3 regions of the Streptomyces sp. NPDC056061 genome follow, and region 3 is predicted to be linked to each of the others. Evidence: riboswitches for the same ligand, from Rfam matches in the RefSeq annotation. Region 3 holds a riboswitch; each other region holds the start of a gene.
The links. A riboswitch is a leader RNA that binds a small molecule or an ion and turns the genes downstream of it on or off. The one in region 3 is predicted to bind cobalamin.
Positions count from the first base shown of each region.

Region 1: another riboswitch for cobalamin. It lies ahead of ACFC79_RS04360 (prenyltransferase/squalene oxidase repeat-containing protein); the one in region 3 lies ahead of ACFC79_RS31515 (cobalamin biosynthesis protein).
Region 2: another riboswitch for cobalamin. It lies ahead of ACFC79_RS02200 (ribonucleoside-diphosphate reductase subunit alpha); the one in region 3 lies ahead of ACFC79_RS31515 (cobalamin biosynthesis protein).

Region 1 is NZ_JBHJWQ010000002.1:54,998-59,272, forward strand. It holds gene ACFC79_RS04350 (protein kinase) at 1-914, opposite strand, end outside; gene ACFC79_RS04355 (MBL fold metallo-hydrolase) at 1,213-2,253, shown strand; cobalamin riboswitch at 2,310-2,448, shown strand; gene ACFC79_RS04360 (prenyltransferase/squalene oxidase repeat-containing protein) at 2,557-3,828, shown strand; gene ACFC79_RS04365 (SCO2322 family protein) at 3,825-4,275, shown strand, end outside.
Region 2 is NZ_JBHJWQ010000001.1:491,691-495,965, reverse strand. It holds gene ACFC79_RS02215 (GntR family transcriptional regulator) at 1-4, shown strand, start outside; gene ACFC79_RS02210 (DUF3311 domain-containing protein) at 355-609, shown strand; gene mctP (monocarboxylate uptake permease MctP) at 606-2,234, shown strand; cobalamin riboswitch at 2,395-2,523, shown strand; gene ACFC79_RS02200 (ribonucleoside-diphosphate reductase subunit alpha) at 2,662-4,275, shown strand, end outside.
Region 3 is NZ_JBHJWQ010000030.1:56,944-61,218, reverse strand. It holds gene ACFC79_RS31520 (cobyric acid synthase) at 1-1,291, opposite strand, end outside; gene ACFC79_RS31515 (cobalamin biosynthesis protein) at 1,288-2,322, opposite strand; cobalamin riboswitch at 2,467-2,600, opposite strand; gene ACFC79_RS31510 (hypothetical protein) at 2,773-3,003, opposite strand; gene ACFC79_RS31505 (anion permease) at 3,023-4,275, opposite strand, start outside.

The DNA.
Region 1 (4,275 bases), on a different contig from region 3:
CGACGTCGCGGCGTCTCCGGATCGGCCGAGGGCCCCGCCCCCGACGGGGCGGGCGGGTCGTGCGGCGGCTGGACTCCGGGCGTGGGCGCGAGGCCCGGCGCGGCGGCCAGTGGGCGCAGCAGGGCGGCCGCCTGGGCGGCGGTCGGCCGCTCGGCCGGGTTCTTGCGCAGCAGGGCTTCGAGCACCGGGGTCAACGGCCCGGCACCTGCCGGGATCTCCGGCTGTTCGCTCATCACGGCGTACAGGACCGCGACGGGCTCCGGGCGGGCGAAGGGGGAATGACCGGACAGCAGCGCGCACAGGGTGGCGCCCAGTGAGAACAGGTCGCTGGGCGGTCCCGCCGGACGGCCGCTCAGGCGTTCCGGGGCGATGAAGTCCAGGGTGCCGATCACCGCGCCGGGTGTGGTGAGTGATGTGGTGTCGGCGAGTGCCACGATGCCGAAGTCGCAGAGCACGACACTGCCGTCCTCGCGCATCAGGACGTTGGCCGGCTTCATGTCCCGGTGCAGCGCGCCGATGGCGTGCACCGCGTCGAGCGCGGCGAGCAGTTCAAGGCCGATCCCGGCGATCCGGGACGGGGGCATCGGGCCGAGGGCGGCGACGTGTTCGGCCAGCGAGCGGCCCTTCACGAGTTCCATCACCAGCCACAGCCGGTCCTCGTGGCTCACGAGGTCGTAGACGTCCACCACGTTGGGGTGGGAGATCCCGGCGATGGCGCGGGCCTCGCGATGCGCGCGACGGGCGCGCTGGGCGAGTTCCTCGCCGCCCGTCTGCAGATGCACTTCCTTGACCGCGACGATTCGCCCCAGCAGGCGGTCGGTGGCGCGCCACACGGTTCCCATGCCTCCGCTGCCGAGGCGTTCGAGCAACAGGTAGCGCCCAGCGATCAGTTGTTGTCGCGTGTTGTCAGCCACGGGCTCAAGGTAGCGGATCACAACAACCCTTTTTCGCTTAACCACTGCCTAGTTATTGCCAGTTGTCGCAACAACGAGCCGCACGGAAGCCGGAACCACCGGCCCCGCCCCGCCCCGCCCCCTCATCCGGGCGCACCAGCCCGCCTTCCACCCGGACGCCGAAGGTGGTCGACCGGGGCTACTACTGAAACAAGTTCTCGTTACAGTGGTCGACGAGTGCGCACCGCACGGCCGTCGCAACGGCCGTCACGTCCGAACGTCCGGCGAACCGGCCGGGCCGCGGGGAGATGGGGAGCCCATGACGCAGGTGACCGACCACGGCGGGGGCGTGCACAGCATCAAGGTGCCCATCCCGGACAACCCGCTCGGCCACACCCTGGTGCACGTCCTGGACACGGATCGCGGGCCGGTCCTGATCGACACCGGCTGGGACGATCCGGAGGCGTGGGACACGCTCACCGCCGGGCTGGCCGCCGTCGGCACGGACGTCGCCGACATCCACGGCGTGGTCATCACCCACCACCACCCCGACCACCACGGACTGTCCGGGCAGGTCCGCGAGGCGTCCGGGGCCTGGATCGCCATGCACGCGGCGGATACCGAGATCGTGCGCCGCACCCGCGAGTCGGAGCCCGGCACCTGGTTGACATATCTGGTGGGCAAGCTCACCGCGGTCGGGGCGCCCGAGGCGCATCTCGCGCCGTTGCGGGCCGCGGCGGCGGAACGGGGACGCATGAGCACGCTGCCCGGGGCGCGGGCCGCGCTCCCGGACCGGGAGATCGTGCCCGGCGCACTGCTGGACCTGGCGGGGCGGCGGCTGCGTGCGGTCTGGACGCCGGGGCACACCCCCGGCCACGTCTGCCTCCACCTGGAGGAGCGGCATCCGGCCGAGCTGCCGGGGCGGGGGCGGCTGTTCTCCGGGGACCATCTGCTGCCGGGCATCAGCCCGCACATCGGGCTGTACGAGGACCCGGACGACGCCACCGTCACCGACCCCCTCGGGGACTACCTCGACTCGCTGGAGCGGATCGGGCGGCTCGGGGTCGCGGAGGTGCTGCCCGCCCATCAGTACGCGTTCCCGGACGCGGCGGGGCGGGTGCGGGAACTCCTCGTCCACCACGAGGAGCGGCTGACCGGGCTGCTCGGGCTGCTGACCGTGCCGCTGACCCCGTGGGAACTGGCCGAGCGGATGGAGTGGAACCGGCCCTGGGAGCAGATCCCGCCCGGTTCGCGCAACATCGCCGTCTCGGAGGCGGAGGCCCATCTGCGGCGGCTGGTGAAGCTGGGGCGCGCGGAGGCGGTGGCGGGGAGCGATCCCGTGACGTACCTCGCGGTGTGACATCGGCGACGTACCTCGTCGACCGCAGCCGTGGGGCGGGCCCCGGGGGTGCTTCCGGACCGCCCGGTAGAGTGGGACGGTCGTCATCATGCCCGTACAGGGGGAAGCCGGTGCGAATCCGGCACTGACCACGCAGCCGTGAGCCGTCCTGCGGACGGTGAGTCGGAATGCCCTGTCCGCGGTCGTGACCGGCTCGTACCACCGGAACCCCGGTGGTCGGCACCGTCGAGGTATACGGAGCCGGAGCCTGGTGCGTGAGCGTGCCCGTCCCCGGTTCCCCGTGCAGGAGAGGCCCCGCCCGCCATGACCGTACGCCGCAGCGCGGCAACGCTCGCCGCCACCGCCGTCCTGCTCAGCGCGGCCACCCCAATCGCGATCGCGGCGCCGACCCCGCCGCCCACCCGGTCCGCCCCACTGCCCGCCGGGCTGTACGGCACGAAGGACCCCACCTACGACGGCGTCTGGCGACAGTCGCTCGCCTTCCTCGCCCAGCGGGTCGAGGGAGTGACGCCCTCCGCGAAGGCGGTCGACTGGCTGATCGGCCAGCAGTGCGACAACGGCGCCTTCGCCGCGTACCGGGCCGACGTCTCCCGGCCGTGCGACGCGAAGACGATGCTGGACACCAACGCCACCGCGGTCGCCGTGCAGGCGCTCGTCGAGGTGGACGGGCACCGGGAGACCGTGAACGACTCGGTCCGCTGGCTGAAGTCGGTGCAGAACGAGGACGGCGGCTGGGGCTACGCCGCCGGACAGCCCAGCGACGCCAATTCCACCTCGCTGGTGATCGGCGCCCTCGCCCGGCAGGGCCAGCAGCTCGCGGACATCACCACCCCGGGCGGCAAGACCCCGTACGACCCGCTGCTCGCGCTGTCGATCCCGTGCGGCGGCAAGGACGGCGGCGCCTTCGCCTATCAGGCCGACAAGGCGGGGAAGCTCGCCGCCAACGCGGACGCCACCGCCGCGGCCGTGCTCGGCACCATGGGCAAGGCCCTGGCCACCGGCAACAATGCCGCGGCCAAGGGGACCAGCTGCCACCCCGGCACGGACCTCAACCCCGAGCAGGCCGCCCAGAACGGTGCCCACTTCCTCGCCGGGGCCCTCGCGGCCGACGGCCACCTCGACCTCGCGCCGATGCCCGGCGCCGAGGACACCGCCCCGCAGCCCGACTTCGGCAACACCGCCGACGCCGTCGTGGCGCTGTCCGCCTCCGGCCACCAGGACAAGGCCGCCGGGGCCGTTGCCTGGCTGAAGAAGAACTCCGGTCCCTGGGCGGAGCAGAACGGCCCCGCCGCCTACGCGCAGCTGATCCTTGCCGCGCACGCGACCGGCAGCGACGCCCGGGACTTCGGCGGCGTGAACCTCGTCGACCGACTGAACGCGGCAGGGCCGAAGCCCGCGGCGATCACGACGCCCGACCCGTCCACCGACACCGGGTACGAAGCCACGCAGAAGGACCAGGTCCACAGCGGCGACGACGTGATCGGCGGCGTGTGGTGGTTCGTCGGGATCGGCCTCGTCGTCGGCGCCGGTGTCGGGTTCCTGATCAGCGGCCGCCGGAAGAACCAGCAGCTGTGAGGCGGTCGGCAAGGTCCGGCGCGGTAGTCGTGGTCCTGGGAGCCGTCCTGGCGGTGCTGTGCGCGGGACCGGCCCGGGCGGCCGGCTACCGGTACTGGTCGTTCTGGGAGGGCTCCGGCACCGGCTGGACGTACGCCACCCAGGGCCCGGCCCTGGTCCGGCCGGACGACGGCTCGGTGCAGGGATTCCGGTTCTCGGTGAGCGAGGACTCCCAGGACTCCGCACGACCGCGCACCGCTCCCGACTTCGCGAAGATCTGCGCGGACACCCCGGCCGAGAAGGGATCCAAGCGGATCGCGCTCGTCATCGACCCGGGCACGGCCTCGGACGCCCCGGACGGGCGGACGCCGCCCGCACAGCGCACCGCCTGTGCGCGGATCGCCCCGGACGCCAGCACCGCCGAGGCGCTCGCCTCGGTGGCCAAGCCGCTGCGCTACAACAGCGACG
Region 2 (4,275 bases), on a different contig from region 3:
CTGACCTCCGACACGGGCGGGCCGCCGGACCCGCGTCGCGCACCCCGGCCCCCGGATCCCGGCCGGACGCCCCAGCGAGCCCCGGCAGGGCGTCCGGACGATCGATTCCGGCCACCGCCCACCCCGCCGCACCACCACCCCGTCCGCCCCCGTGGAACGCCGTTCCCCACGGGGGCGGACCGCATGCCGGGGACGGATGAACTCCCGTACGCCCGACCGGATTTCGCATGTGTGCACCCGTTCACGGAACTGTTTCCGGACCGCGATGCGGCCGGGGGGTGACGCTGACCGGAAACCTCCCCTAGATTTCCTGCGCACCACAGCAGGTGATCAGCGAGGGGACGGAGTCGCCGCATGTCTGCAAGCCCGGAAGGAAAGCCACCCGCCATCACACCCGTGAGGGTGGTCATCGCCCTGTGCCTCGTCGCGCCGTTCGTCGCGATGCTCTGGGTGAGTTCGTACGCGAAGGTGGACCCCACCTTCATCGGTATCCCGTTCTTCTACTGGTACCAGATGCTCTGGGTCCTGATCTCCACCGCGCTCACCGCGACCGCGTACAAGCTGTGGCAGCGTGACCAGCGCTCCCGCAAGGGGGGTGCATCGGCATGAAGGACGGCGTGAACGGCGTCGCGCTCGGCGTCTTCGTCTTCTTCTTCCTGGCCGTCACGGTCATGGGCTTCCTGGCGGCACGCTGGCGCAAGGCCGAGAACGAGGCGAGCCTCGACGAATGGGGCCTGGGCGGAAGGTCGTTCGGAACCTGGGTCACCTGGTTCCTGCTCGGCGGCGACCTCTACACGGCGTACACCTTCGTCGCCGTACCCGCGGCGATCTACGCGGCGGGCGCGGCGGGCTTCTTCGCCGTGCCGTACACCATCCTGGTGTACCCGCTGATCTTCACCTTCCTGCCCCGGCTGTGGTCGGTCTCGCACAAGCACGGGTACGTGACCACCTCGGACTTCGTGCGCGGGCGGTTCGGTTCGAAGGGCCTGTCGCTGGCGGTCGCCGTCACCGGCATCCTCGCCACGATGCCGTACATCGCGCTGCAACTCGTCGGCATCCAGGCGGTGCTGGACGTGATGGGCGTCGGCGGCGGCGAGAACACCCACTGGTTCGTCAAGGACCTGCCGCTGCTGATCGCGTTCGCGGTGCTCGCCGCCTACACCTACTCCTCCGGCCTGCGGGCACCCGCACTGATCGCCTTCGTCAAGGACGGCCTGATCTACCTGGTCATCGCGGTGGCGATCATCTACATCCCGATCAAACTCGGCGGTTTCCACGACATCTTCGCCGCCGCGCAGGAGAAGTTCGCCGGTCCGCCCGGAGGGAAGCCCACCGGTTCCCTGGCGCCCGGCGAGGCGGGCCAATGGGGCTACGCCACCCTGGCGTTGGGCTCGGCGCTGGCGCTCTTCATGTACCCGCACTCGATCACGGCGACGCTCTCCAGCCGCAGTCGGAACGTGATCCGGCGCAACACCACGATCCTGCCGCTGTACTCGCTGATGCTGGGTCTGCTGGCACTGCTCGGCTTCATGGCGATCGCCGCCGGGATCGATGTGGAGAACGGACAGCTGGCCATTCCGCAGCTGTTCGAGAACATGTTCCCCGACTGGTTCGCGGGGGTGGCCTTCGCCGCCATCGGCATCGGCGCGCTGGTGCCCGCGGCGATCATGTCGATCGCCGCGGCGAACCTCTTCACCCGCAACATCTACAAGGACTTCCTCAGGCCCGACGCGACCCCCGAGCAGGAGACCAAGGTCTCCAAGCTGGTGTCGCTGCTGGTGAAGGTCGGGGCGCTGGCCTTCGTCCTCACCATGGACAAGACGGTCGCGATCAACTTCCAGCTGCTCGGCGGGATCTGGATCCTCCAGACGATGCCGGCCCTGGTCGGCGGTCTGTTCACCCGTTGGTTCCACCGCTGGGCGCTGCTCGCGGGCTGGGCGGTCGGCATGGTGTACGGCACGGTGGCCGCGTACGGGGTGCAGTCGTCCACGCAGAAGCACTTCGGCGGTTCGTCCGCTCAGATCCCGGGCATCGGTGAGATCGGTTACATCGGCCTCACCGCGTTCGTGCTGAACGTGGTCGTGACGGTGGTGCTGACGTTCGTCCTGAACGCGGCGAAGGCGCCCGCCGGCACCGACGAGACGTCCCCGGCCGACTACACGGCCGACGCGGGCGACCCTGGCGTCCAGGTGGAACTGCCCCCGGTCACCGCAGGAGCGCCGGCCATCCGCTGACCGCCCTCCCGGGCCCCGGACGGCCCGCCCCTGCCGGAAGGGGGCGGGTGGCGGGCCGTCCGGCGTCCGGGGAGAGGCCCGCAGGGCGCCTCCTGCGGGCCCGACACACGGAGGCCGACACAACATCTGGGGGCTGCCTCATCGAGCGGCCCCCACATGTATGCTCATCCTCGCTGTCGTCGCAGGGGAATCCGGTGCGAATCCGGAACTGTCCCGCAACGGTGTGTTCAGTGCGCTTTTGCGCACACCCGACCAAGTCCGACGACCTGCCGACAGCGCACCCGGCTCGACCGATCCGGGTGCCAGACGTCCGGGCCTCGCGGATGGGCCGGTGGACGCCGTACGCAGTGCCGCCCGCCCAGGGCTCCGTGCTGCCCGGCTGCCCCGTTCCCCCGCCGGCCCCGAGCCGAGCGAGGGAGAGCACCACGTGACCATCGCGCCAGCCGATCCGGCCTCAGTCGCCGCGTCCGTAGCGGCCGAGTCCGAGGGAACCGCACACGACGGGCCGGGCACCGCACTGCTGCGGACCCTGACCGACCTCACCGTCGACCTTCCCGACGCCGATCCCGGACGGGTGGCCGCCGCCGCGCTGCGGGGCCGCAGCGCACGGGCCGACGAGGCCGAGCTGCGGTCGCTGGCCACCGAGGCCGCCGCGGGACTCATCTCCGAGGACCCCGCCTACTCCCGGCTCGCCGCCCGGCTGCTCACCCGCACCATCGCGGACGAGGCGGCGGGCCAGGGCGCGGTCTCCTTCTCCGCCTCCGTCGCCGTCGGCCACCGCGAGGGCCTGATCGCCGACCGCACCGCCGCGTTCGTCGCGGCCCACGCGGCGGCCCTGGACGCCCTGGTCGAGCGCGCCCTCCTCGACGGCGCCGACGACCGCTTCGGCTACTTCGGCCTGCGGACCCTGCACAGCCGCTACCTGCTGCGCCACCCGCACACCCGCCAGGTCATCGAGACCCCGCAGCACTTCATGCTGCGGGTGGCGTCCGGTCTCGCCGAGGACGAATCGCCTCAGGCCGTGGACGAGGTCGCGGCGCTGTACGGGCTGATGAGCCGGCTCGACTACCTGCCGTCGTCGCCGACGCTGTTCAACTCCGGCACCCGGCACCCGCAGATGTCCTCCTGCTACCTGCTGGACTCCCCGCTCGACGAGCTCGACTCGATCTACGACCGCTACCACCAGGTGGCGCGGCTCTCGAAGCACGCGGGCGGCATCGGTCTGCCGTACTCCCGCATCCGGGCCCGCGGTTCGCTGATCCGCGGCACCAACGGGCACTCCAACGGCATCGTGCCGTTCCTGAAGACGCTCGACGCGTCCGTCGCCGCCGTCAACCAGGGCGGCCGCCGCAAGGGTGCCGCCGCGGTCTACCTGGAGACCTGGCACGCGGACATCGAGGAGTTCCTGGAGCTGCGCGACAACACGGGCGAGGACCAGCGGCGCACGCACAACCTCAACCTGGCGCACTGGATCCCGGACGAGTTCATGCGCCGGGTCGACGCGGACGGCGACTGGTCGCTGTTCTCCCCCTCCGACGTGCCCGAACTCGTCGACCTGTGGGGCGACGCGTTCGACACGGCGTACCGGGCCGCCGAGGCGAAGGGCCTGGCCCGCAAGACGATGCCGGCCCGCGAGCTGTACGGCCGGATGATGCGCACCCTCGCGCAGACCGGCCAGGGCTGGATGACGTTCAAGGACGCCGCCAACCGGACCGCGAACCAGACCGCCGAGCCGGGCCGTGTCGTCCACTCGTCGAACCTGTGCACCGAGATCCTCGAAGTCACCGACGACGGCGAGACGGCCGTCTGCAACCTGGGGTCGGTCAACCTCGGCGCGTTCGTCGCCGACGGCGGCATCGACTGGGAGCGGCTGGACGCCGCCGTCCGCACCGCGGTGACGTTCCTGGACCGGGTCGTCGACATCAACTTCTACCCGACCGAGCAGGCCGGGCGCTCCAACGCCAAGTGGCGCCCGGTGGGCCTGGGCGCCATGGGTCTCCAGGACGTCTTCTTCCAGCTGCGGCTGCCGTTCGACTCCCCC
Region 3 (4,275 bases):
CGCTCTCCAGCGACCCGTGCCAGTGGGTGCCCCATACGGGGCCGACCCGGCAACCGTCCAGGAAGGGTTCCCCGCCGCGCACGTCGGCGACGCCGTGATGGATCTCGTACCCCTCGACGGGTGCGCCGAGCGCCTCGCCGACGGGCCGGGCGAGGGTCTTCGCACGGTCGAAGCGGACGTGTACCGGGAGCAGGCCCAGCCCGTCGACCCGCCCGGCCCGGGATTCCACCTCGTCCTCGATGTGCTCGCCGAGGAGCTGGAAACCGCCGCAGATCCCGAGGACCGGCCGGCCCTCGGCGGCCCGCCGCGCCAGCGCGTCGGCGAGACCGCGCTCGCGCAGCCAGGCCAGCGCCCGCACGGTGCCCCGGGTGCCCGGCACCACGACCAGGTCGGCGTCGGCGAGTTCCTCGGCACGGTCCACGAACCGGACGACGACGCCCGGTTCGGCGGCCAGCGCGTCCACGTCGGTGAAGTTCGACATCAACGGCACCGCGCACACCGCGACCCGCAGCACGTCCTCGCCGTGCGGCGGCGCGACGACCGACTCGCGCACGGCACCGCGCAGCGAGACTCGCAGGCCGTCCTCCTCGTCGATGCCGAGACCGTGTGCGAAGGGCAGCACCCCGTACGTCCGGCGCCCGGTGATCCCGTGCAGCATCTCCAGGCCCGGCTCCAGCAACGACACGTCGCCCCGGAACTTGTTCACCAGGTAGCCCGCGATCAGTGCCTGGTCCTCGGCGGCGAGCAGCGCGGTCGTGCCGAAGAACGAGGCGAAGACGCCGCCGCGGTCGATGTCGCCGACGACCACGACCGGGAAGCCCGCCGCGCGTGCGACCCCCATGTTCACGATGTCCGTGCGCCGCAGATTGATCTCGGCCGGACTCCCCGCGCCCTCGCAGATCACCGCGTCGTACGTGCCCCGGAGCTGCTCCAGGCAGTCCACCACGGTGCCGAACAGCGCTTCCTGGCGACCGCCGTGGTAGCCGCGGGCACTCATCTCGCCCACCGGTCTGCCCATCAGGACCACCTGGCTGGAGCGGTCGCCGCCGGGCTTGAGCAGGACCGGGTTCATCAGCGCGGTCGGCTCCACCCGGGCGGCCGCCGCCTGCATCGCCTGGGCGCGGCCGATCTCGGCGCCCTCCCGGGTGACGTAGGAGTTCAGCGACATGTTCTGCGCCTTGAAGGGCGCCACCTTCATGCCCCGGCGCACGAGCCAGCGGCAGATACCCGCCGTGACGACGCTCTTGCCGGCGTCCGAGGTGGTGCCGGCGATCAGCAGTCCGCCGCTCATATCCGTCTCCGTCCCGCGATCCGTCGCCGTCCGCCCGCACCTGGTACCCGGGTGTTCCGGGCCCCTGCGCCGCCCGCCGCGGCGATGCGGCGGGCGGCGAGGCCCGCGCCCAGCCGGGCCGCCACGCACACGCCGAGCGCCAGCGCGCCCACCCGGCGCGACAGCCGCACCGCCCGCTCGATGTCCTCGGTCCCCACCGCCCGGCCGGTCGCACCGCCCAGCACGGGCCGGTGCTCGACCCGGCCGCCGTACGCCAGCGTCCCGCCCAGGCGTACGCCCAGCGCACCCGCGAACGACGCCTCGACCGGGCCCGCGTTGGGGCTCGGGTGCTTCGCCGCGTCGGCCCGCCAGGCCCGTACCGCGTCCCGGGGCCGCCCTCCGGCGGCCGCGGTGAGCAGGGCCGTCAACCGGGCGCCGGGCCAGCCCATGAGGTCGTCGAGGCGGGCGGAGGCCCAGCCGTAGCGCCGGTGGCGGGGCGACTTGTGGCCGACCATCGCGTCCAGGGTGTTGACGGCCCGGAATCCGACGAGGCCGGGCACCCCGGCCAGCGCCCCCCACACCAGGGCGCCGACCACGGCGTCCGAGGTGTTCTCGGCCACGGACTCCACCACGGCGCGGGCGATCTGCGGCCCGTCCAGGGAGTGCGGGTCGCGCCCGCACAGATGCGGCAGCCGCTCGCGGGCGAGCTCCACGTCCCCGGCGGCCAGCGCGCCGCCGATGGCCCGCGCCTCCCGCCCCAGCGACGTGCCGCCGACGACGGACCAGGTGGCGGCCGCGGTCAGCACGACGGAGGCGGCGGGGCGACCCCGCAGGGCGCGGGTGAGCAGCACGGCACCGCCCGCGGCGCCTCCGGCGCAGACGAGGGTGTGCAGCGCGCCCCACCCGCGGTGGTCGCGCCACAGACGGCGCTCGACGCCCGCCGCGGTCCGCCCGAAGGCGGCGACCGGGTGCCCCCGGCGGGGGTCACCGAGCAGCAGATCGCCGATCAGACCGGCCGTGGCGCCGTACGCGAAGATGCGGTCGGCACGCATGGCTCAGCCTGCCGTCGTGCCTCGGAGGGACATCGTTCGGGCGGCTCTCGGCGAGAGCGCCGCTGCAAGGGACGCACGGCTGCCAGGCATGGCGACATGTCCTCACTCAGGGTCCGCGCCCTGGTTCGACGTGATCGGCGACGAGAGTCTCCTGGCTCCCGGATCCGCGGTTCCCCCGGCCTTCCAGCTCGCGCGTGGCGTGCCGTGACGTTCCCGGTGTGGGGGCCGCTCCCCGGTGACAGTGGCGGGACCGCGCCGGATTCGCACCGGCTTCCTCTGCTGTCGCCGTAATTGGCTCCGGCAGTCCACCACGCACCGAGAACGCCCGTCAACTCGCCGTTGACCTGCGCCGGTGCAGTGTGCCGAGACCCACATCGGGCCGCGGCGCACGGCGTCGGGCCGGACACACGGAGGGTGTCCGGCCCGACGGGGGAGTGCGGAGGAAGAGGCTCAGACGACGATCAGATAGATCCCGTAGACGACCGCCGCCGCGCACAGCGCGAAGCAGAGGTACGCGCCCGCGCGGGCCAGCAGCTGCGAGCCGCCGGAGCCGCCCTGCGCCGCCGGTTCGGGCTGCTTGGCGAGACCGACGATGCCCAGGGTGAAGAGGCCCACCAGCGCGACGGTGACGACGAGGGACACACCGAAGACGGAGCCGAGAGCCGCCCAGTCGATTTTCATGCTGATTTCCTTCGGGTCGTCACACGGCGGCCGGGCGCGCCGGGTCCTGGACGGCGGCGGCCGGGGCCGGAATGGTGGTCATGAGGTCCTGTGCCGCGGTGTGGGCCGCGATGGTGGGCGGCGGGCTGACGGCGGCGATGGCCGTGGTGACGACCCCGGCGGGTTCGACGTGGCCCTCGGCCGGTGCGACGTCGCCGTGGCCGACCGGCTTGCGGCGCGACAGCAGCCAGATCGAGCCGGAACCCGCGACCAGCAGCGCCGCGACGACGACGACGCCCCAGGTGCCCTGCTTGGTCAGGAGCTCCGCACCCGCGCCGACCAGACCCGCGGCCGGCAGGGTCAGACCCCAGGCGACGAACATCCGGGTGGCGGTGGACCAGCGGACCACACCGCCCCGGCGGCCGAGCCCCGCACCCATGACGGCGCCGGAGCAGGACTGGGTGGTGGAGAGGGAGAACCCGAGGTGCGAGGAGGCCAGGATGACGGTGGCCGCGCTGGTCTGGGCGGCGAAGCCCTGCGGCGGCTTGAGGTCGGTGAGGCCGCTGCCCATCGTGCGGATGATCCGCCAGCCGCCCAGGTAGGTGCCGAGCGCGATGGCCGTACCGGCGGACACGATCACCCAGACCGGCGGGTTGGCGCCCGGGTGCAGCACCCCGCCGGTGACCAGGGCCAGGGTGATGATGCCCATGGTCTTCTGCGCGTCGTTCGTGCCGTGGGCGAGGGAGACAAGCCCGGCCGAGGCGATCTGACCGGCGCGGTAACCCTTGGCGGTGGCCTTCTCCTGGGCCTCGTCGCGGATCTTCCCGCCGATCCGGTACGTCAGCCTGGTGGCCAGCAGCGCGGCGGCACCGGCGACGATCGGGGCGGCGACCGCGGGGATGAGCACCTTGGTGACGACGGTTCCGCCGTTGACCGACGACCAGCCCGCCGACATCACCGCCGCGCCGATGAGGCCGCCGAACAGGGCGTGCGAGGAACTGGACGGCAGCCCGACCAGCCAGGTCAGCAGATTCCACAGGATGGCGCCGACGAGTGCCGCGAAGATGACCTCCGTCCGCAACCCGTCCTCGTCGACGATCCCGCCGGAGATCGTTCTGGCGACCTCCACGGACAGGAACGCGCCGACGAGATTGAGAGCGGCGGACATGGCCACCGCGGTCTTCGGTTTGAGCGCGCCGGTCGAGATGGTGGTCGCCATCGCGTTGGCGGTGTCGTGGAAACCGTTCGTGAAATCGAACACTAGAGCTGTCACGATCACAATCGCGAGGAGCA